4 regions of the Lysinibacillus sp. FSL M8-0134 genome follow, and region 4 is predicted to be linked to each of the others. Evidence: riboswitches for the same ligand, from Rfam matches in the RefSeq annotation. Region 4 holds a riboswitch; each other region holds the start of a gene.

Region 1 (5,889 bases), 1.7 Mb from region 4:
GAATCTGGCAACGTTGGTGTTTCTAATATGAATGTTAAAATTAGTGCATAAAGTCCAGCGAAACCTAGTTGGTAAATACCATATGAAATCGATTCGACATTTCGTGTAAAGGAGCTATTTAAAAGTAAATAAATTGAATAACATAATGCTGCAATTGCTACTAATAGGTCACCCTTTTGAAAGGTGAACGAGCCATGTGCTGTTAATACTGTAATACCAATCATCGTGCAAATAACGGCAAAGCTAACCGCTCTCGATGGTAATTTTTTTTCAATGAAACTACTGAAAATCGGCACTAATACAACAGTTAGGCTTAAAATAAAGCCAGCATTTGAAGCGGAGGTAGACTGTAGACCAAATAAACTTAACGCGAACACAATGAATAATAAAAATCCTTGAATAGCCGCATATTTTAATGTTTTACCATTTACCTTGATCATCCGTTTATAAAAAATAAGTCCTGCTACGAAGAATGCGATGATACAACGTAATGCCACCACATTATAAACTGCCAATGTTTCAAGCCCCATGACCATAAAGGTATAAGATAGTCCCCAAAACATTGTGACAATAACCATCAATACATTTGCTTTTCCTTGGATACTCATTATGTTCACCTACCATCTGTGTACTAAAACAGTTTTTATACTAAAAATTACTATATATCTTGTATTGTGATTAGTAAAACGAATGTTTATAATGAATAGGATTAAAAAATTTCATGTACATAGAGGGATGGCGAATGAGCTTAGTAAAATATGAGATTTTAACAAAGGTAGCAGAAGTAGCAAGTTTTACAAAAGCAGCGGATGCACTAGGGTTAACACAGTCTGCAGTGAGTCATGCCGTATCGAGTTTAGAAAAAGAATTTGGCTTTGCCCTTATTCACCGTAGTCGTGTAGGTGTCACACTAACAAGTGAAGGACAGACAATGCTTAGGGCGATGCGACAGGTCTTGGACGCACAGGAGTTATTGCAGCAGGAAGCAGCGCATATTCTCGGCGTTACACGAGGTAAGGTACGTATTGGTGTTATTTCAAGTATTTCTTCGAATTGGATGCCTGAAATTATTCAGATTATGGATCATCAATTTCCTGGGATACAAGTGGAGTTACGTGAAGGGGATTATTACGAAATTGAACAATGGCTTCTAAGTGGTGAAGTCGAGGCAGGATTCCTGAATGGGCAAAAGTCGGAACAGTATCAATTTATGGAATTACAGCAAGACCCTTTATTATGTATTGTTTCTCATAAAAGTCCATTATTTCATAAGACAGAAATTGATATTGTGGACCTAGAGGATATGCCTTTTATCATGACTTCTTACAAAGGGACAAATGATGTAAAAGTGCTGTTAGAACAATATCATGTAAAGCCCAATATACGCTTTGAGCTTTCTGAGGAAGTAGGAATTCTATCTATGATTTCACACCATTTAGGGATTAGTATTTTACCCCAGTTGGTCATTCAAAATTTACCGCCAACATTGAAAGCGATTCCATTAAAGCAAGGTGGCTACCGAACGATTGGTATTGCCATGAAACACCATGCTTCACCCGTGACAAAGAAATTTGCTGAAATATTAAGTGCATGGTTAAAAGAGCAAAACAGCTCCCTTCCATCGTAGCTATTGAAGCAAATCGTACCATTACGTTAAAATAGTATTTGTATATATTTTAGAAACTAGGTGAGTGTATGGGGACATTACTAGGCAAAACCGTACTCATTACAAGTGGGGGAACACTTGAAAAATGGGATCGTGTACGAGGGCACACGAATTTATCGAAGGGGACAATGGGCTGTTATTTAGCAGAGGCAGCACTGGCTGCTGGTGCGACTGTCATATACATGCATGGTTACTTTGCCCAGCTCCCAGAAAACGAAGATAAAATGACATTGGTTAAATTTGAAGGCATTGAGGATTTAGGAGAAAAAGTTCGTCATGCTGTCCAACAACAACAAGTCGATATCGTCATTATGGCTGCTGCTGGCTCCGATTGGGTCATAGACAAAGTGTATGATCAATCAGGGAATTTAATGGAGGAAGCGGGCAAAATGCCTTCTGACGAACCACCGATTATTCATTTTAAAAAGGCACCAAAAGTTTTAGGTCAAATCAAAGGCTGGCAACCAAATGTAACGTTAGTAGGCTTTAAGCTGGAAGCGACGAATGATGAGGAATTTTTGCTTGCTCGTGCAAAACTACGCATGGAAACAGCCAATGCACAATTTATGGTAGCTAACAGCTCACAATCTTTATATGGTGGGGACGAGCCTCATTGGATTGTGCCTGCTGAAGGGCAGCCGATCAAGGTGATGGGTAAGCAACAGACAGCTCAAGCTCTAATGGACTGTTTACAGGGGGATTAAAAGGAGAACTGTGGAGAGGGTTTACTTCTGCACAGTTTTTTTGTTGTGAAAAATTGGATCTTCGTATATTATTTACTTAACGGTCGGTAAAAAAAGGAGGCCCTTATGGGAAATAGAGAACAAACCTTTCAAAAAATTTTAGAAGTTGCCTATGTGATGTTTGCAGAAAAAGGATTTGAGAAAACGAGCTTAGCTATGATTGCAGCAGAGGTCGGCATATCAAAACCAGCTATTTATTACTATTTTCAATCAAAGGATCAATTAATTTCTTTTTTGTTTGAGGAACTTTATAAAGAAATTCAATATGATATCGTTGTTGATTACAAGGAGCTATCTCCAAGCAATTTCATTGAGAAATTACTGAAGATTGGCTATAAGTCAATTGATGAACAGGACAAAGATCCTTATTTTAATAAAATATTTAGTCAGTATTTGTTATTAGCCGCTCGCGACGACCACTACATGCAACAGTTATTAGAGCTTCAATCAGATTATTTAGCAAGATTTTATGATATTTTACAATACGCAGTGCAACTAGAGGTGCTAGATGAAAATGCCAACATAGAAGCGAAAGCCCACATGTTAGCCATGCTCTATGATAATATTGGCAATTTTATGTTAACTGGTAGTCAATTGAACTATAAGGCTATTTGGAGGGAGGCAGTACATAGCGTCATTCAAGGGGGAAAAGATGAATAAGCAACTTGGTCATCGTCGTATTGAGGGCTTAGATTTTGCAAGAGCATTAGCAATGTTAGGTATGTTTATTGTAAACTTTGGCGTTATTTCAGGTTCAACTGCCAATGGTTCACAATGGCTCATTCAATTGCAAAGTCTTTTTGAGGGGCGCGCCTCTGCACTATTTGTCATTCTAGCAGGAATAGGGACTGCGCTGATGACGCGGAAAGCAAGGGAAGCAAAGGACCCAATTCTTATTCGCCAAAGTAAGTTAACTTTATGGAAGCGAGCTCTTTTTTTGTTTGTTGTTGGGATGGTTTTATATGTGGTCGGATGGACGGGAGATATTTTACATTATTACGGTGTTTATATGTTTCTTGCAGCTTTGTTGATAGCAACTTCAAAGAAAACCATGCTTTTTACAATTAGTGCGGTGATAATCGTTTCCCAATGGCTACAAATCCAATTCAATTATCTAGTTGGGTGGCATCCAAAATATATTTTATTAGAGTATATAGATTTTTGGACGGTAGAAGGTTTTATGAGAAATTTACTGTTTAATGGCTACCATCCCGTTTTTCCATGGATATCTTTTTTTCTCATTGGGATGATTGTAGGTACCTTAGATTTAACCAATAGGGCATTAAGAAAGAAATTAGTTACGGTAGGTATCTTGTTAGGAGTGATTATAGAAATTTTTTCAAAGGTGATTATTCACTTCTCGACAAAATATTTCTTAGATCATGATAGTGCGTTGTATTTATTTGATACAGGACCGATTCCACCAAATATAATGTATGTTCTATCAAATTCGGCTTCGGCTATTGTGATAATAGTAGGTTGTATGTATTTTGTAGAAACTTTCAAAAATAAAGTAATAGAAGCAATCATTAAAACGGGTCAATTGTCCTTAACACACTATGTTGGCCATGTCTTTATTGGCATCACTGTGTTAGAAGTTTTCGATTTATCGAATAATCTAACAGTCGTTTTTTCAATGCTCTATGCATGTTGTTATTTTTTAGGCTGTGTGTTTTTTTCGATATGGTGGAGGACTATCCATCAACGAGGTCCACTTGAACTCATTTTGAGAAAATGGTCCAATTAAAAAGTTTGAGAGTAGTCATCTATTTACTACTGATTTGGCATAAAATACATTTATATCGACTCATACAAATGTAGAAGATTGATATTACAAAGTATTCAGCTAGGTTTTCTAATATTTTATATTGACATTCGTATAGTAGAATTATAGAATTATTGTCAAGAAACGCAGTACTCTTATCAAGAGAGGTGGAGGGACTTGGCCCAACGAAGCCTCGGCAACCGAAAAGTTAGGTGCCAAATCCAACAGATGGTATCTGAGAGATAGGAGGGGCTATCAATCAGTTTGATGCGTTGGCCTCTTTTGTACAACAAGAATGAAAAAGAAGGGGTGTATCGTATGGCTCAATCAGTAAAGGTAGATGATAAAAAATTAGAGGCAATTGCCAAGGCAATTCAAAATCTTGAATTTGGTGAAGTGCATATTACGATCCAAGATGGTGTTATTGTGCAAATTAATAGGCTTGAAAAACAGAGATTTCCGCAGAAAAAATAACATTGATTTCAGTTGAACGATGTCAAAAGGCCACCAATAAGCATGAAGGATTTCCTTTGCTTACAAGTGGCCCTTTTTTTGTCTAAAAAATTAACTATAAAAGCTTTTTGGTATTTGCCCAATATGACGGCGATGGTATAGTAACGGTTCTTTTTGCCCGTTTGTAATGTCTTGCACATGCCCAATAAAAATGGTATGGTCGCCAGCATCTATTTGCTGAAACGTTTTACATTGTAAAATAGCTGCTGTATCATGTAAAATCGGTAGACCTAAAGATGAAGTGGACCACTGTGCCTGTGCAAAACGATCAGGGATTTTACTGGCAAATAGTGTACATAAATGTTCTTGGTCGCTTGCTAAAATATTGACCGCGAAATGAGAAGCATTCGTAAAATAAGAATGAAGCTGAGAATTTTTATCGAGTGACCACAAAATAAGGAGCGGGTCGATTGAAACAGATGCAAAGGAATTGACGGTTAAGCCTATAGGTTTTGTTTCATGACTTGTTGTGACAACTGTAACGCCTGTAGGGTAATTACCTAATGCCAATTTAAAAGCAGCTACTTGATCTGTCATTCAAATATCACCTCTTTATTAATATAAATTAGTTCACGGAGTAAGTAGGTAAAATGAACTTTTTTTTCATATCCTACTAGTAACTCCTTTTCTTGAGTAAATTTTAAACCAATTAAACATACAGGTAAAGGTAATGGGGAAAGAAAGGGGAATTGCCATGACTTTATATTTTGATCACCTGGTTCACCAAGTGGAATCACCAGAAAATATAAAGGTTTTCTTCAATAAACGAAATGTCCACACAGTGAATGGTGGGCAGCACACGATGTGGGGGACTTATAATACGTTAAGCTACTTTGGCTTAAGCTATATTGAACAAATTGCTATCTATGATCGTGATTTATTTGAGCAGGCAGCACAATACCCATATTCCTTACATTATACGTTTAAACGTGATCAAGAGCGCCAAGGATTTTCACGAATTGCCTTGCGTACCCAAAAAATTGAGGAAGAGGGTCAACGCTTACGAGCATTAGGTTATGATGTATATGGGCCGGATGCTTGCAGTCGAACAAGACCTGATGGCACTATTGTGAAGTGGAAGCTTCTCCATTTTGGCAAACCAGATCTTCTCATTGATTTTCCATTTTTAATTGAATGGGCAGAGGAAGATGAGGAACGTCTGTCACAATTAGTGACAAGCGGTGCTATTGATACAAAACAAG
Region 2 (5,889 bases), on a different contig from region 4:
TCCAAAATCAGTACGTAGAGAGCGTATGATGCAAAACGCTGATATCTTTGACTTTACTTTAACAGACGAAGAAATGGCATTAATCAATGAGATGAATCGTGAACAACGTGTTGGTCCAAATCCAGATGAATTTGACTTTGCTCTATAAGCATTAAAAAGAGGAAAGAGACTGTCTTGTATGTGACAGTCTCTTTCTCCCTCATTATGATGTTTGCTGCATAGCGATATCTTCATCGCGTTGTTTTAACAGAACATCTTCACCTTTATCCTTTAGTAATTCAACATGCTTTTCGCCCCAAGTGCAAAGCATATTCAAAATAGGCTCCATCCCTTGTCCATAGGAAGTCAATGAATATTCCACTTTAGGCGGTACTTGATTGAAGACCTTGCGATGGATTAAACCAGCTTGCTCTAACTCTCTTAATTGACTTGTAAGCATTTTTTGGGAAATGCCTGGAATCAATCGTCGAAATTCATTTGTTCGAATTTCACCATGGTGGTTCAAATGGCAAAGAATGACCGGTTTCCATTTACCACCAATAACTTCAAGCGTAGCTTCAACACCTATATTATAAATTTTTTGCATTGTAAACCCCCGTAATATTCAAAAGTAACTAAAAGTACTCTACACAACTTTTAGGCATGCATGAATATTACTACACATACTAAAAAAAATCAAAGGAGATATTAGTAAAATGTCACAATCAAAAAAGCCAAATGCAAAATTGACATTGCTAGCACTTGCAATCAGTGCATTTGGTATAGGGTCCACTGAATTTATCAGTGTTGGACTTTTACCATTAATTACAGATGATTTTGGTATATCTTTAAGCACTGCCGGTTTAACCGTTTCTATATACGCACTAGGTGTCACTGTTGGTGCTCCATTATTAACAGCCTTAACATCTCGTCTTAGTCGAAAAACAGTTTTATTGCTTGTTATGACCATTTTTATAGCGGGGAATTTAACTGCAGCTATCGCACCAATTTTTTCTATACTGATAATAGGTCGTATTATTTCAGCATTAGCTCATGGTGTGTTTATGTCGATCGCCTCTGTTATAGCAGCTGATGTAGTTGAACCAAATAAACGAGCAAGCGCGATTGCCTTTATGTTTACAGGCTTAACGCTAGCTACTGTGACCGGTGTTCCACTTGGTACATTTATTGGACAAGTAACAGACTGGCGTATGTCGTTCATTTTTATCGTCATTATAGGCATTATCGGTTTAATTAGTAATGCTTTACTAGTACCTAACCAATTATCAAAAGGTAATCCTATTTCTTTACGTGATATTGGCAAAGTATTAGGCAATATTCGCATGTTATTAATCCTTTTCATTACAGCTATTGGATATGGTGGGGCCTTTGTAGTCTATACGTATGTTTCACCTATTTTAGAGCAATATATGGGCTATTCCCCACATGCAGTAGTAATTATATTAGTTGTCTATGGTATTTGCGTTGCTATTGGTAATACATTAGGAGGCCATTTTGCTAACCAAAATCCGCTACGTTCCATCTTTATAATTTTTGTTGGACTTGCCTTAGCGTTACTTGGTATTGGCTTCACTCTTGAATCACCGATTATCGGTTTAGTCATGGTACTGACAATGGGATTATTTATGTTCATGAATGTCCCAGGATTACAGTTATATGCTGTTCTACTGTCTGAAAAATATGTGCCGTCAGCTATTTCTATGGCTTCAGCATTAAACATTTCTGCTTTTAACATTGGTATATTTTTAGGATCCTATATTGGAGGTTTTATTATTCGCCATCAATCATTAGCACATACGCCTCTTTATGGATTCCTAATGGTTATGCTAGCAGCGATTGTTACATTATTATGGTTGCTTTTCGATAATAAAAAACAATAATATTGTTAGTCCGTTTATCTAGCATTTACTTGATATTTTGGTAATTTAACATCGGTATATATACAATATTGATAAAAAGGAAGCTCCCTGTGGCTTCCTTTTTGTGTTATAAGTAAGACAAGAATGGAGTTACACCTAAATTCGCTTGAATACATAAGATAAGATATCAGCTATAGGATAGGAGGAATTCCATTGTATTACAATCCTTATCCGTATTTCGTTCATCCCTATCATTACTCAGCGCCACCAATTGCCAACCACCTTGCTGTAAGATCCTTTCCCCAACATCTTGCAATGCCGACCAACAATCCCTTTCCACCTGTTGATACACATAAATTAAAATCATCGGTTACACGGATAAAGGCAATTATGCAGCAAGCCCAATTACTGACGGATAAAATTGAAAGCTCCCAGCAATTTGCCCATGATTTAATGAATGCAGCACAACTTTCAAATAAAGCAGAAGTGGAGAAATTAATTTCATCCACAGGTATTACGATGAAATTCGAAACGAACTATACACCTGATAGTTTTAGAATACGTCTAATTGATAATGGCTGTTGTGGTGTCATATTGAATTTAAATTGGTGAAAAAAACCCTAACCTTGTATCCCTATTGAACTTGTAAACTATAGAAAACTATGATAAAGTGTTTGTATTATTATTTCTGAAAATTCTTATATTTTTCTTATCAAGAGAGACGGAGGGATTGGCCCGATGAAGTCTCAGCAACCAGCTCAACAGTATGGTGCTAATTCCAATTGGCCTAATTCCAAAGCCTTGAAGATGAGAAGATGAACTACCGTTGTTTATTCAGGAGTCCTCTTCTATAGGGGGCTCTTTTTTTACTACTATTTTAAGAAAGCAGGGAAAACGATGCCTAATGAATTATTACAAGCATTACAATTATTAAAATCTAAACAATGGGTCGATTTAACACATACATTCGGCCCTAACTCACCCCATTTTTTCATGTTCGAAGATGCAAAATTTGAAACATTATTCTCTCACGATGATGGGTTCTTTGCACAACAGTTCACTTTCCCTGGTCAATATGGTACGCATATCGACCCACCCATTCATTTTGTGCGAGACACACGGTACCTTGAAGAGCTCGATTTAAAAGAGCTTGTTCTTCCCCTTGTTGTCATTGATAAGTCCGAAGAAGCTGCTAGCAATCATGATTTTTCTTTAAGTGTTCAAGATATACTTGAGTTTGAAGCACAGCACGGAAAAATTGAGGCAGGTACCTTTGTAGCGCTACGTACCGATTGGAGTAAACGTTGGCCAGATAAGGAAGCATTCAGCAATAAAGATGCGGAAGGGTATAACCATATTCCAGGTTGGGGCTTAGAGGCTTTACAATTTTTACTGACGGAACGTAAAGTTAGTGCGATTGGTCACGAAACATTCGATACTGATTCAGCAGCTGATTTTCGTAAAAATGGCAAACTAGATGGTGAATACTTTGTGCTCGAACAAGACACTTATCAAATTGAGTTAATGACTAATTTAGACAAGCTACCTGCAACAGGTGCAATTATTTTTAATATTGTACCTAAACCAGAAAAAGCATCTGGATTCCCTGTTCGCTCCTTTGCTATTTTGCCATAACTTAAAAGTCGGTATAGAGATACCGACTTTTATTTTTGTACATTTCTTTTTTTGAATATAAAGTAAACGACGAACATTAATAGAACAAATAATAGGATGAGATACATACTATAATGGGATAAGTAGTAACCAACAAACCGCCATTTCTCTCCAAGCATTTTCCCTAACGTTATAAATGTGAATGTCCAGATAAATGCTCCTGTATAGGCAAAGAACGCAAACTTTTTATATGGATAATTATTAATAGCCGCAATATACGCTGTTATGTGGCGGACACCAGGGATAAAATAGCCTATTAACAATAAGATAGGTCCAATTTTGGCAAACATTTTTTTCGTAAAATCAATTTTTTGTTCAGTTATATGAATTTTTGGCCCATACTTTTGTAGTAATGGTAAGCCAAATCGATAACCAATATAGTAGCTTAAAGTAATACCTCCAACTGCGCCAATCATGGCACTTACTAATGCAGGGATATGTTCAAGGCTTTCCCTATAAACACTATAACCTACATATGTTAAGAAAACTTCATCAGGAAGTGGCAATCCAACTATACCTCCAATTAGGATTACGATAATGCCAAAATACCCGTAATGTTCAATTAGAGATTGCACGTGATGTGCCATAAACTATCCCACCTAAAAATTTTTTAACTATAAAATATACAGGTTTCATTATAATCAAACTGCGGAAAACAGAAGAAGCAACTTGAAGATTGTTTTAAATTATTTGAAGCTGACGCAAAGCAAAGTCAATACCGCCCTCGGTAGATTTCTTTGTAACAAAATCAGCAACGTTTTTCAAAGCTAAGCTGCCATTTCCCATAGCAATTCCTAATCCTACCAGCTCCAGCATATCCATATCATTATCCCCATCTCCAAAAGCAATGGCATTTTTAGAATCAATGTTAAAATAATCTAGTACTGCTTGAACAGCTATTGACTTGGAAACATCCTGCTGTAGTACATTCACAATATAAGGATGCCATCGCTGCCATAATATATTCGGAAATTGACTAACATATCTTTTTTCTCCCTGTTCATCTGTATATAGACACATGAGAAAAACTTCCTCATTCGTAATTTTTTCATTTATAACCGGAAAATCTCCCAAAGACAATGTTTCCTGCATAGCATGTAAAGCAGCTGGACTTTGTATGCTATTCATCGCTAGCTGCTCTGTAAAAAATGTTAAGCTATGCTGTTGTTCCATTGCAAAAGCCTCAACATTTTGGACAATCTCTTTAGCAATAGGCGTTTTATGTAGGACAAGATCATGATGTTTCACATATGCACCATTTGCCGTAATAAAGGTCTCTATCCCCAACTCTTCCAACTCACGGCACATGGATAAAGGTCTTCCTGTAGCTGCTACAAGGTGAATTCCCTTATTCTTTAATAAATCAATTGCCTGCTTTGTACTTTCTTCTACACAGCCATCCTCATAATTGATGAGTGTGCCGTCTACATCAAAAAACACTATTTTATAGTTCAACTTGAATCATCCTCCAAAACAATACTTTTGAACCACACAAAAAAATCCCTTTAACGATTACTAATAAAATATTTGTACGTATTTCGACAAACTTTCAACCATCTATATAACTTACATTAACAGCACCGATAAATACTATTAAAGGAACAGTTCTAGTGACAATTAATAAATAATGTAATGATTATTTTTATTTTAATAATTCTAAAGGAGTATACCAAAGAACACAGAATTGTTAAAATAAAAGATAATCATTTAAATATATTGAACGACACTTTTTAACGAATAGATAGAACAAAAGAAATAATTTTCTAAAGCAGGCAAAGGAGTTGATTCTTATGGCATTTAACATTTATTACTACGAAAGTAGTGTAGATTGCAAATTTTGCAAAAGGCATTTTACAACATATAAAGTACGCCCTAATCGATATAAAATCATCGAGGAACAAACAGATTTCATGCCTGTTTATGATGGCCTAAATCCTTTGCTGTATGAGGTCGCTGTATGCCCACATTGTGGCTACGCCTACCACAAATCTATGACAAGGACTTATGGACCGTTCATGCAGCTCATTGATGAACTATACATTAAAGAGCTCCAAAAACCCATGGACATCTGCCAGGAACGTACAATCGATGATGCCATAATCAGTTTTAAGCTTGCTTATTTAGTATCCCGTGCTTCAATGGAAGAATCTCTCTTAATGGCGAATTTCGCATTAAAAATAGGTTGGCTATATCGTTTAAAAAACGATGAAGAATCCGAAAAACGCTACCTTTTTGCAGCAAGAGACTTTTATAGTAAATCCTTTGCATCCAATCAGGAGGGTGGAGAGAGAATTCAGTTTTTACATGCTGAACTAAGCCTCCGACTTGGTGATATGGCGGAAGCCCAAAAAGGCTT
Region 3 (5,889 bases), 150 kb from region 4:
GGGGTTTATTGCATGAGCACACCTAAAGACTTACGATACTCTGAAGAACATGAATGGGTAAAAGTAGAAGATGGAAAAGTACGTATTGGTATTACTCACTTCGCACAATCTGAATTAGGAGATATCGTTTTCGTTGAGCTTCCACAGGTTGGCGACGAAATCAAAACAGATGATCCATTCGGTAGCGTAGAATCAGTTAAAACTGTTTCTGAATTATATGCACCAATCTCAGGTACTGTAGTTGAAGTCAATGCAGATTTAGAAGATAGCCCAGAATTCGTTAATGAATCACCATATGAAAAAGCATGGATGATCGTTGTTGAGCCTGCTGATGCATCTGAAGTTGAAAAACTTATGACAGCAGAGCAATACGAAGAAATGATCGCTGAATAAGACAAGCTATAATCGAAAAACGTCGGAAACTACCGGCGTTTTTTGTTATATAATGACTTATAAGTGGGGATGTCTAATTGGAGGTGGCGTAATGTTCGAGGGAAAATGCTTGATCGTAGAAGGACGCTCAGATAAGCTACAAATTGAGCCTATTTTAAATGAGAATGTTACAATACTTTGTACGAATGGTACAATTGGTGTGCATCAATTAGAAGAGCTACTCGATCCTTATGAGGGCTGTGAGCTTTTCACTTTTTTTGATGCAGATACGTCTGGCGATAAGCTACGTGCATTAATGGACAGACATTATCCAGAGGCTGAGCATTTACGTACAATGCCAACATATAAGGAAGTAGAGACAACACCAAGAAAAGTGTTAGCGATGATTTTATTGCGTGCTCATTTCTCAATCCATAATGAATATATTTTGTAAGGTTGCGTGAAATCAATGGAAGAATGGTCAAAAGAGCAGTGGGAAGCGGCTATACAGTCGGGTGAAAAAGCTGCATTTTATTTATATACACCGATGTGTGGAACATGTGCGGTGGCATCAAAAATGCTGTCAGTTATTGAACAATTGCTGCCACAGCTTCAAATCGGCAAAGCAAATATCAACTTTCTAGAGCAGATTGCTTATGAGCATCAAATTGAAAGTGTCCCATGTTTACTTGTTACTGATGGCGGGAAAGTGACAGATAAAATTTATGCTTTTCAATCTGTACCTTTTTTGTACGAATTGTTAAAAAAATCAATTGACTGAACATTACTAGCGTGGTAAAGTATCAAATATATTACTAAAACATTAAATATATCGAACTCTTATGAAGAGCGGCGGAGGGAAGTGCCCTATGAAGCCCGGCAACCATCACCATGTGAAAAGGTGCCAAATCACCCAAAGATTTTTCTTTGAAAGATGAGAGAACGGTTTAACGTATCATACGTGACCCCTTCTACTTGTCTATGAGTGAAGGGGTTTTTTTATATAAGAAAAGGAGTATTCGCTATGATTCAGCTTCAAAATATTACGAAGAAATACAAAACAGCAAATGGCGAATTAACGGCAGTCAAAGACGTCAACCTTACTATAAATAAAGGTGAAATCTTTGGCATCATCGGCTATAGTGGTGCCGGTAAAAGTACCATGATTCGTTTATTAAATGGATTAGAGAAACCGACAACAGGAACGGTAACAGTAAACAATCTAGAATTTTCATCCATTAAAGGGCAAAAGTTAAGAGCTGCTAGACAAAAGGTAAGTATGATCTTCCAGCATTTCAATTTACTTTGGTCTAGAACAGTTGCTGAAAACATCGCTTTCCCTCTGGAAATTGCAGGTGTTCCAAAAGCTCAACGAGAAGCCCGTGTGAAGGAGTTAATCTCACTTGTAGGTTTAGAAGGACGTGATAAGGCATACCCATCACAACTTTCAGGTGGTCAAAAGCAGCGAGTTGGGATTGCACGAGCATTAGCTAATAATCCAGAAGTTTTACTATGTGATGAGGCGACATCTGCACTGGATCCTGAAACGACAGATGCTATTCTTGACTTACTAGTTGATATCAATGAACGTTTAGGGTTAACGATCGTATTGATTACCCATGAAATGCACGTTATCCGTAAAATATGTCATCGTGTAGCCGTAATGGAGGCTGGTGAAATTGTAGAGCGTGGTGAGGTGTTGCAAGTTTTCCAAGCACCACAAGCAGCTATTACTAAGAAATTTGTAGCCCAGATTACCGACACAAAAGAAACAAAGGATACAGTGGAACAGATCAAAGCAAACTACCCAACTGGTCAACTTGTCAAGCTGATCTTTGTTGGTGAAAAAACGGAACAGCCCGTCATTTCACATCTTGTTAAAAAATTCGATGTGGAAGTAAGCATTGTTCATGGCAATATTTCGCAAACGAAAAATGGAGCATACGGTACACTTATTGTGCAAATTGATGGTTCTAAGGAAAATGTGGCTGATGCCCTACATTATTTAAATACAGTCGAAGTTCAAACGGAGGTGATCGCAAATGCTAACTAATCTCTTTCCGAACGTAGACTGGGAAAATATGTGGCAAGCTACGTATGAAACATTGTATATGACAGCTATTTCAACAGTTGTCACATTTATTCTTGGATTGGTTATTGGTATCTTGCTATTTTTAACAAGTCCTAATCAGTTATGGGCTAATAAAATTGTTAACTTTTTAACGGGGTCACTCGTTAATATATTCCGTTCCATTCCATTTATCGTATTAATTATTTTATTAATTCCATTTACGAAGTTTTTACTTGGGACAATTCGCGGAGCAAATGCGGCTTTACCAGCCTTAATTATTGGTGCAGCTCCATTTTACGCTCGTATGGTTTTAATTGCATTACGCGAAATTGATAAAGGTGTCATTGAAGCAGCTCGTTCAATGGGGGCTAAAACGTCCACAATTATTTGGAAAGTCCTAATCCCTGAATCATTACCAGCTCTGATTTCTGGTATTACCGTAACGGCTGTAGCACTTGTTGGTTACACTGCGATGGCAGGGATTATCGGTGCAGGTGGTCTTGGAAACTTAGCTTTCCTAGATGGCTTCCAACGAAATCGCCAAGATGTGACATTAATGGCAACTATTTTGATCTTAGTAGTTGTATTTATCATTCAATGGATTGGTGATGTCATTACCGATAAAATCGATAAACGCTAGAAAGACATTAGAGGTTATTCCGGTTCTTACCGCTAACATATTTCAAACAAAGTAAAAGGGAGTGTCATAAATGAAGAAATTATTGGCAGGATTATTTTTATCAATACTTGTCCTAGCTTTAGCAGCTTGTGGTACTGATAAAAAAGAAGATGCTAATTCAGCATCAGATGATCAATCAGATAGCAAAGAAAACGTAACATTAAAAGTAGGTGCTTCTAACACACCACATGCTGTTATTTTAGAAAAGGCAAAACCGATTTTAGCAAAAGAAGGTATTGATCTTGAGATTGAACCATATACAGATTATGTTTTACCAAACCAAGATTTAGAGTCAGAAGAAATTGATGCAAACTATTTCCAACATATTCCTTACTTAGAGTTACAAATTAAAGACAATGGCTATGATTTCGTTAATGCAGGTGGCGTTCATATTGAACCAATCGGTATTTACTCTAAAAAATATAAATCATTAGAGGACCTTCCTGAAGGAGCAACAATTTTACTTTCTAATTCAGTATCCGACCATGGTCGTATGCTATCATTATTAGAAGCAAAAGGCTTAATTAAACTAAAAGAGGGTATTGATAAAACAGCAGCTGAATTAAAGGATATTGAAGAAAATCCTAAAAACTTTAAATTCGATGCGAATACTGCACCAGAAATGCTTGTACAAATGTATGAAAATGACGAAGGTGATGCAGTATTAATCAACTCTAACTTTGCTATTGATAACGGCTTAAACCCAATCGAAGACGCTATTTCTCTTGAAGACAAAGAATCTCCATATGTAAACATCATTGCTGTACGTAAAGGTGATGAAACAAAACCAGAAATTAAAAAATTATTAGAAGTATTAACTTCGAAAGAAATCCAAGACTTCATCTTAGAAGAATGGAAAGGTGCAGTAGTGCCGGTAAAATAAGAATTGAAAATTCTTCAAAAGGGTACATAAGTTTAATGACTTATGTACCCTTTTGTGTTATTGAAAAAAGAGAATGTCACTTGAAAAAAGCGAGGCGGTTGCTTTTCATCTCGGTCATTGGGAAGCCCACCTTTCCTAAGAAAGGGTACAGATGATTAATTATCCTCAACTATGTACTTTTTATGACGTATAGGTATGTTCAGATATTGTCTAGTTATATTTTTTACTATAATACTGTTGTTAATTTATTAAATAAATGATAGAAAATAATAATATAGAAAAACAAATAGGGAGTGATTCTAATGAATGATATAAAATTCGCCCATGATATCATGCAAGAACATGAAGTAGAACGCTACTTTGAAATATGGCGGGAAAGTGTTATTAGATCACGCCTTACAATAACAGCAGTCTTTTTAAAAAGAGCTAATTCTACACAACCAAATGAAACCACGAATGATCAAGTTACCTCATTTTTACAATCGAAAATACGTAAGACAGATTTGCTTTTTCAATTATCCGATGGAAATCATTGGGGTATCTTTTTTTTACAAAGTAGTGATGTAGAAGCTAAAGCATTTTTAAAACGAATTTTTGCCATCCTAAAAGCAGAACGGAAGTTTCAACATATTGCATTAAAGGCCTCTATAACAGAAATAAGAAATAATAACGTTATCTTTGAAGAGTTGTTAAATAAAAATAAACAAATGCTATCAGAGGATGAGCAATTAACTTGGAGTATAGCAGAAGTAAAAGATTATAGTGAGCAACCAACAGAATTAGTGAAAGTTAGTATTATTGAACAGAACGCTATTTTTAGACAAGTATTAGAGTCAACGCTTAACCAAATAGATATCCCTCATTTTACTCTGGATGTAAAGGCTTATGAGGATGGTTATAGCTTTTTACAATCAGATGATTATAAATCAGGGCATATGCATCTAATTCTTATGAATGATATTTTACCTCTAAAAAATGGCTTAGAAATATTGCATATCTTACGACATATGCCAAATGAAAAGAAATTTATTATTTATATGATGTCAGAACGCAATTCTGAAGGGGCAGCGCTTAATGCTTATGAAGGCGGTGTTGATGAATATATTGTCAAACCATTTAATTTACGTTTGCTCGAAGCCAAAATTAAAAGAACTTTTGCGAGGTTTTGGCTATGATCAAGCTGACTATTTCTACGCTTTTCGCAATAATTTCCTTCTTACTAGTTGTGCTCTTTATCTTTTTACTGTATTTACTTGTTCAGCGACAGCGTGAAAGCTATTTTGAAAAAGTTCGTGACCGTTATTTACAAAATTATTCTCAACTTTGGTATGATTACTTATTCAATAACGCACTATTTAGTATCGTATTGGTACCTAGAGGAAGGGCGCAAGTTGAAGCTATTGAAAGAATTTTTTCATCCTATTTAAAGAATATAAGGAATGAACAGTTGGAACTAAAAATTAAACAATTCTCCAATCAATATTTAAAAGCATTCTACGAAAAAGATTTATCAAGTAGACGATGGAGTATTCGAATGAATGCCCTCTATCGAATTGCAGACTTACAAATAGATCAATTGCTAACGAAGTGCCAAGAATTCGAAAAAAATAACATTACAGATGAAGAACATTTCCAGTTATTAAAAATATACTCCCTTTTCCAACCAGATTTATTTATGGAGAAAATAAAAAATTCCAATGTAAATTACGCTGAAAGTGAATATAGAAGACTGTTTGTATTATTAGATGATAATGTATTTATTCAATTTTTCCACGATTTTAATAGCTTGCCAGCTAATATGCAATTTGCTGTTATTGATACTGCTGCTGTAAAAAGAAAGATGGAGTATTTGGAGGAGTTAAAAAAATTATTAGACCATGATAC
Region 4 (5,889 bases):
GAAAGGTGAATATGCTATTCGTTTCAGATACGAATTATCTTTTAGCCAAAGGTTTCATAGATTACTCATTTATTAATGTGTGACTATTCTTCTCCCGACATTTACCAATAATAGCCCATCCTTTCTATTAGTAAGGATGGGCTATTTTGTTCGCCTAGAAAAAAAGGACATGGAAAAAACACCTTTGCAGTATGGTTGATTGGAGTGGAGCCAGCGTAACTCCTTGGGGATTAGCGTCACAGATAAGACCCTGGAGCGAACGAAGTGAGTGAAGCGGCTTATCGGACGCCCCCAGGAAAGGACGCTGGCGGAACGGAAATCTACCCCTTGCTTTGCCAACATGAACAAGAAGAAGGTTTCTTGTTTTTTCTTACCTTTATTCGGGTACAGATATTCTATAACAGGTAATGAAAGAAAAAAGGAGTCAATAAAACGAAATTCACCACGATTACTTTTATCAGGTTATGCCTTTTTCCAAGATAACACTACTAATCATACAATTGTAGTTAACTTAAAAATAATCATACGTAACTCCCTATACTACCATTCAGAATAAAGAAAAAGAGAACGAGTGACTCGTTCCCTTTGTTCTGTATCTAGTTTATTTTAATGGGCCACCAAGTGTAATGATAGCTTCAGAAACGTTTGTGAATTTCTTGAAGTTTTCATTGAATAGACCTGCAAGTTCAGCCGCTTTTTCATCATAAGCAGCTTTATCTGCCCAAGCTTCACGAGGGTTTAACACTTCAGAAGGTACACCTTCAACTGCTGTTGGAATGTGTAAACCAAAGACAGCATCTTGTGTTGTTTCTACATTTGTTAATTTGCCATCGATTGCTGCACGTACCATTGTGCGTGTGTAAGAAAGCTTCATACGGCTACCTGTACCATATTCGCCACCAGTCCAACCAGTGTTTACTAGGAATACTTGTGCGCCGTGCTCGTCAATCTTTTGACCTAACATTTCTGCATACACTGTTGCAGGAAGTGGAAGGAATGGAGAACCGAAGCAAGTAGAGAATACTGGTTCTGGTTCTGTTACACCACGTTCAGTTCCAGCAAGTTTAGAAGTGAAACCGCTTAGGAAGTGGTACATTGCTTGCTCTTTTGTTAATTTACTGATTGGAGGTAATACGCCAAACGCATCAGCTGTTAAGAAGATGATAGTTTTTGGATGACCTGCAACAGATGGATCAACAATATTTTCGATGTATTGGATTGGATAAGCAACACGTGTGTTTTCTGTTAATGAACCATCATCATAATCACAAATACGAGTTTCTGGGTCAACAGCTACGTTTTCTAAAACAGAACCGAAGCGGATTGCATTGTAGATTTCTGGTTCTTTTTCAGCAGAAAGGTTGATTGTTTTTGCATAGCAACCACCCTCAATGTTGAACACTCCATTATCAGACCAGCCATGTTCATCGTCACCGATAAGCTTACGATCTGGGTCAGCAGATAAAGTCGTTTTACCAGTACCAGATAGACCGAAGAATAATGCCACATCGCCAGCTTCACCAACGTTTGCTGAACAGTGCATTGAAAGGATTCCTTGTTGTGGTAATAAGTAGTTCATGATACCGAAAATAGATTTTTTCATTTCACCAGCATACTCAGTACCACCAATTAAAATAATTTTCTTTTCAAGTGATACAATGATGAATGTTTCAGAAGATGTACCATCAACTGCAGGATCTGCTTTAAAGTTAGGAGCAGAGATAACTGTGAAGTCTGCAACATGAGAAGCTAATTCTTCTTTAGTTGGACGGATAAATAATTGATGAGCAAAAAGATTGTGCCAAGCGTATTCATTAATCACTTGAATGCTTAATTGAGAATCTTTGTCAGCACCTGCAAAGCCTTTGAATACGAATAACTCGTCACGTTCTTTTAAATATTTTATTACTTTTACATATAGGTTATCGAACACTTCAGAAGAAATAGGTTGGTTGACTTTACCCCAGTCAATTTGATCTTTTGTGCTTTCTTCTTCTACCGTATATTTATCTTTAGGTGAACGACCAGTGTATTTGCCAGTTTCTGCACGAACTGCGCCATCTACTGTTAACATTGCTTCACCACGAGATGTAGCTTTTTCTGCTAATTGTGGTACTGAAAGTTGAACATTAATGTTACCGCCGTTTAATAATTCCTTCAGTTCGTTTGCAATTTCTACTGAATTCATCGATTAAATACCATCCTTTTTTATAGTATTCCCTTGATTTAGAGGGATTTTTTCTTAATTTCAAAAATAGTATAACACAATTGCTTAAATAATCTATACTAATTAAGAAATTATTTTAGAGTTTTTATCACTTTTCAATAAACTGACAAAAAATAATGTTTTTCGAGTAGAATCCAATCAATCCTACTGTAATTAGGCATAAAAATTGAGCCACACATATGTTACCACAAGATGCTAGGTATGTTGTAGGGATTAATTTGCTTCTATTTACATCATCATCCAAGTATGAAAAGTTTTTGTTTAATCAGTTCCTTCCTTTCTATACAGTAATACATTAGAAAATATTTGACAACGTTCGACCTTTTCAGTAACATACAATTGAACGGATACTCTTATCCCGAGCTGGTGGAGGGTCAGGCCCTGTGAAACCCGGCAACCTGCATGAATCATTTCACGACATGCGTTGGTGCCAACCTGATGCAAGGGAACATCCCTTGAACGATAAGAGTGAAAGGTTACGAAGTCATTATTCCTTTCCTCATGTAAAGTAACGTGAGTAAAGGATTTTTTTATTGTTTAAAATGAATGTAAAGGTAAGTATATGTAGTTCTTTCCTTATTATAATGACGGATCTTTCGAAATCCTCGTGTTAAAAGCAGCAGTAACGGCTTGAGAGTTCAATCCTTAGGAGCGGACTTGACATGGGTAATGAGTACCGTATTCATACACAACTACTTTTCGTAAAAGTAATAGGAGGAAAACCAAATGACAAACCGTCGACTGTTTACATCAGAGAGTGTAACAGAAGGACATCCAGATAAAATTTGTGACCAAATCTCGGATGCCATTTTAGATGCTATTTTAGCAGAAGATCCAAATGCACGTGTAGCGTGTGAAACTACTGTAACAACAGGATTAGTATTAGTAGCAGGAGAAATTACAACTTCTACTTATGTAGATATTAAAGGTATCGTTCGTGATACTGTAGCCGAAATAGGCTATACACGCGGTAAATATGGCTTTGATGCTGAAAACTTAGCCGTGCTTGTGGCTATTGGTGAACAATCACCGGATATTGCACAAGGTGTTGACCAAGCATTAGAAGCGCGTGAAGGCTCAATGACAGATGCTGATATTGAAGCTATTGGTGCTGGTGACCAAGGTCTAATGTTTGGTTACGCATGTAATGAAACACCAGAGTTAATGCCACTACCAATTAGTTTAGCACACAAATTAGCACGTCGTTTAACAGAAGTACGTAAATCAGGAGAATTAGCGTATTTACGTCCTGATGGTAAAACTCAAGTAACGATTGAATATGATGACAATAATGTACCAGTACGTGTGGATACTATTGTTATTTCAACACAGCATGATGAAGAGGCAACACTGGATCAAATTCAAGCAGATTTAAAAGAATTTGTTATTGGACCTGTTGTGCCAAGTGAATTATTAGATGCTAACACGAAATATTTCATCAACCCAACTGGCCGTTTTGTAATCGGTGGACCAAAAGGAGATGCTGGGTTAACAGGACGTAAAATCATTGTTGATACATACGGTGGTTACGCGCGTCATGGTGGTGGAGCATTCTCAGGTAAGGATGCGACAAAGGTAGACCGTTCAGCAGCTTATGCAGCACGTTATGTAGCGAAAAATATTGTAGCAGCTGGATTAGCAGACCGCGCTGAGGTACAACTTGCCTATGCGATTGGTGTTGCACAACCTGTTTCCATTGCTGTCGATACATTTGGTACAGGCAGAGTGAAAGAAAGTGAAATCGTAGAATGGGTTCGTGAACTATTTGATCTACGCCCAGCAGGTATAATTAAAATGCTGGATCTACGCCGTCCGATCTATAAACAAACTGCAGCATATGGTCATTTTGGCCGCACTGACTTAAATGTGCCATGGGAACAAATCGATAAAGCTGATGCACTTCGAGAAAAAGCACATCTGTAAACTATTGAACTAAAGTAATGAAGTCGTTAGAACGTTATTCTAGTGTACTAATATGCAAGGGGGCAATGTTGCCCCTTTTATTTTTTCAAAAAAACCTCGCACTGGCTCGTGAACAAGAAATGGTCACGGCCACGCGAGGGATTTTTTTCGTTAGTATTGAATTTTTGTGTATGATTGGTTACTTCTGAAGGGATTTATAATATTGACCTTTTTCTACGTATTCACGTACGATACGTTCCATATCCTCTTTGTCTTCAGCATTTAATTCACGGACAACTTTGGCTGGGCGACCTAATGCTAAACTATTCGGAGGAATGACCTTACCTGGAGGTACGAGGCTTCCTGCTCCAATAAATGCACCCTCTCCAATTTCTGCACCGTCTAATATAATGGAGCCCATACCAATTAAAGCATTTTTGCGAATTGTACAACTATGTAAAGTGACTTGGTGTCCGACTGTAACCTCATCTTCAATAATAAGTGGATATTTTGGGCTTTGATGTAAGCAACAAAGATCTTGGATGCTAACACGTTTACCAATAATTGTTGGTGAGACATCCCCACGAATGACTGTATTAAACCAAATTGTTGTTTCAGCACCAATTGTTACATCGCCCGTAACGGTTGCATAATCAGCAATGAAAACAGACGGATCGATCTTTGGCGTTTTATCTTTGAATGGATAAATCATGAAAATCGCCTCTTTTCTTTCTATAATGTAGTATTATCGTATCAAATACGCAACTTTATGGAAATATAAAATTAAAATGTGGCATTTATTTCGATATAATCAAAGTGTAATTATTTTTTAGGAGGACTATGTGAATGTGGAAATGGGAAGCTGATGGACAAGCAAAGGCTGTGATTGCTATTCTTCATGGTGCTTATGAAAATCACCGTTGGTATGCATGGCTTATAGAGAAATTAAGAATGGAAGGCTTCCACATAGTCATGGGGGATTTACCTAATCATGGTATTAATGCAAGGTTTGCTCGTGTCCATGATGAGGACTTCAAATTGTACAATAAGTATACAAGAAATCTAATTGAAAATGCTTTTTCATATAATTTACCAACCTTTTTAATAGGTCATGGTCTTGGAGCAACATTAATTCTCCATACAATGCAAAAGAAGCAATATGAATGTGCTGGCATTATCTTGACATCACCTTGGTTGCAATTAAAGCTATTACCAGGTAAATTATCGAATGCTTTAACGAGTTTAAGTGCTTTAACAGCTAATGTTAAAATGACACACGATATTAATTTAGAAAAATTAACGCGAAGTGTTGAAGGTAGAGAAGAGATGAAAGATGATATACCATTCATGTCTGTCGTGTCAGTGAAATGGTATCGGGAGCTGCAGCAAATGATGAAAAATTTAGTGCTGCTACCTAAAGGTGAATTCCCGAATATGCCGATGCTCATCATGACTGCTGAGAAAGATAAGATTACTGAAACTCGACAAACTCGTAATTGGCTTCATCAACAAGAATTCACAGAGTTTCAGTTCAAAGAATGGGAAAATTGTTATCATAATTTATTTCATGAAGTAGAGCGTGAAGAGATTTTTATGTATATTCGAGATTTTATTAATAATGCGCTAAGAAGAATTGGTTATATAATTAAATAGTTTTATACCCTTCCATTTACTAGGTTACTTACTTAAATATTGTTACTTAAAAATAATATTGTAATTTTCAGAAAAGTGTAATACTATAATGACTTAAAGTAAGGTAT

The links. A riboswitch is a leader RNA that binds a small molecule or an ion and turns the genes downstream of it on or off. The one in region 4 is predicted to bind S-adenosylmethionine.
Region 1: it holds a riboswitch for S-adenosylmethionine, as region 4 does, so the genes downstream of both, MKY49_RS07885 (YezD family protein) here and metK (methionine adenosyltransferase) in region 4, are expected to answer to the same signal.
Region 2: it holds a riboswitch for S-adenosylmethionine, as region 4 does, so the genes downstream of both, MKY49_RS21230 (cyclase family protein) here and metK (methionine adenosyltransferase) in region 4, are expected to answer to the same signal.
Region 3: it holds a riboswitch for S-adenosylmethionine, as region 4 does, so the genes downstream of both, MKY49_RS17790 (methionine ABC transporter ATP-binding protein) here and metK (methionine adenosyltransferase) in region 4, are expected to answer to the same signal.

Annotation. Positions count from the first base shown of each region.
Region 1 is NZ_JBBPAJ010000001.1:1,600,534-1,606,422, forward strand. Features, by position in the region: gene MKY49_RS07860 (DMT family transporter) at 1-608, opposite strand, end outside; gene MKY49_RS07865 (LysR family transcriptional regulator) at 743-1,627, shown strand; gene MKY49_RS07870 (phosphopantothenoylcysteine decarboxylase domain-containing protein) at 1,696-2,370, shown strand; gene MKY49_RS07875 (TetR/AcrR family transcriptional regulator) at 2,476-3,069, shown strand; gene MKY49_RS07880 (DUF418 domain-containing protein) at 3,062-4,156, shown strand; SAM riboswitch class I at 4,327-4,423, shown strand; gene MKY49_RS07885 (YezD family protein) at 4,493-4,648, shown strand; gene MKY49_RS07890 (flavin reductase family protein) at 4,739-5,224, opposite strand; gene MKY49_RS07895 (VOC family protein) at 5,382-5,889, shown strand, end outside.
Region 2 is NZ_JBBPAJ010000002.1:271,249-277,137, forward strand. Features, by position in the region: gene MKY49_RS21210 (aldo/keto reductase) at 1-148, shown strand, start outside; gene MKY49_RS21215 (winged helix-turn-helix transcriptional regulator) at 203-586, opposite strand; gene MKY49_RS21220 (MFS transporter) at 696-1,880, shown strand; gene MKY49_RS21225 (hypothetical protein) at 2,073-2,471, shown strand; SAM riboswitch class I at 2,566-2,673, shown strand; gene MKY49_RS21230 (cyclase family protein) at 2,757-3,494, shown strand; gene MKY49_RS21235 (DedA family protein) at 3,524-4,120, opposite strand; gene MKY49_RS21240 (Cof-type HAD-IIB family hydrolase) at 4,215-4,988, opposite strand; gene MKY49_RS21245 (DUF2225 domain-containing protein) at 5,324-5,889, shown strand, end outside.
Region 3 is NZ_JBBPAJ010000001.1:3,486,438-3,492,326, reverse strand. Features, by position in the region: gene gcvH (glycine cleavage system protein GcvH) at 13-393, shown strand; gene MKY49_RS17800 (hypothetical protein) at 485-826, shown strand; gene MKY49_RS17795 (thioredoxin family protein) at 842-1,153, shown strand; SAM riboswitch class I at 1,210-1,313, shown strand; gene MKY49_RS17790 (methionine ABC transporter ATP-binding protein) at 1,397-2,425, shown strand; gene MKY49_RS17785 (methionine ABC transporter permease) at 2,415-3,083, shown strand; gene MKY49_RS17780 (MetQ/NlpA family ABC transporter substrate-binding protein) at 3,154-4,005, shown strand; gene MKY49_RS17775 (response regulator) at 4,308-5,180, shown strand; gene MKY49_RS17770 (HEAT repeat domain-containing protein) at 5,177-5,889, shown strand, end outside.
Region 4 is NZ_JBBPAJ010000001.1:3,337,762-3,343,650, reverse strand. Features, by position in the region: gene pckA (phosphoenolpyruvate carboxykinase (ATP)) at 602-2,188, opposite strand; SAM riboswitch class I at 2,578-2,696, shown strand; gene metK (methionine adenosyltransferase) at 2,954-4,150, shown strand; gene MKY49_RS16915 (gamma carbonic anhydrase) at 4,329-4,841, opposite strand; gene MKY49_RS16910 (alpha/beta hydrolase) at 4,976-5,782, shown strand.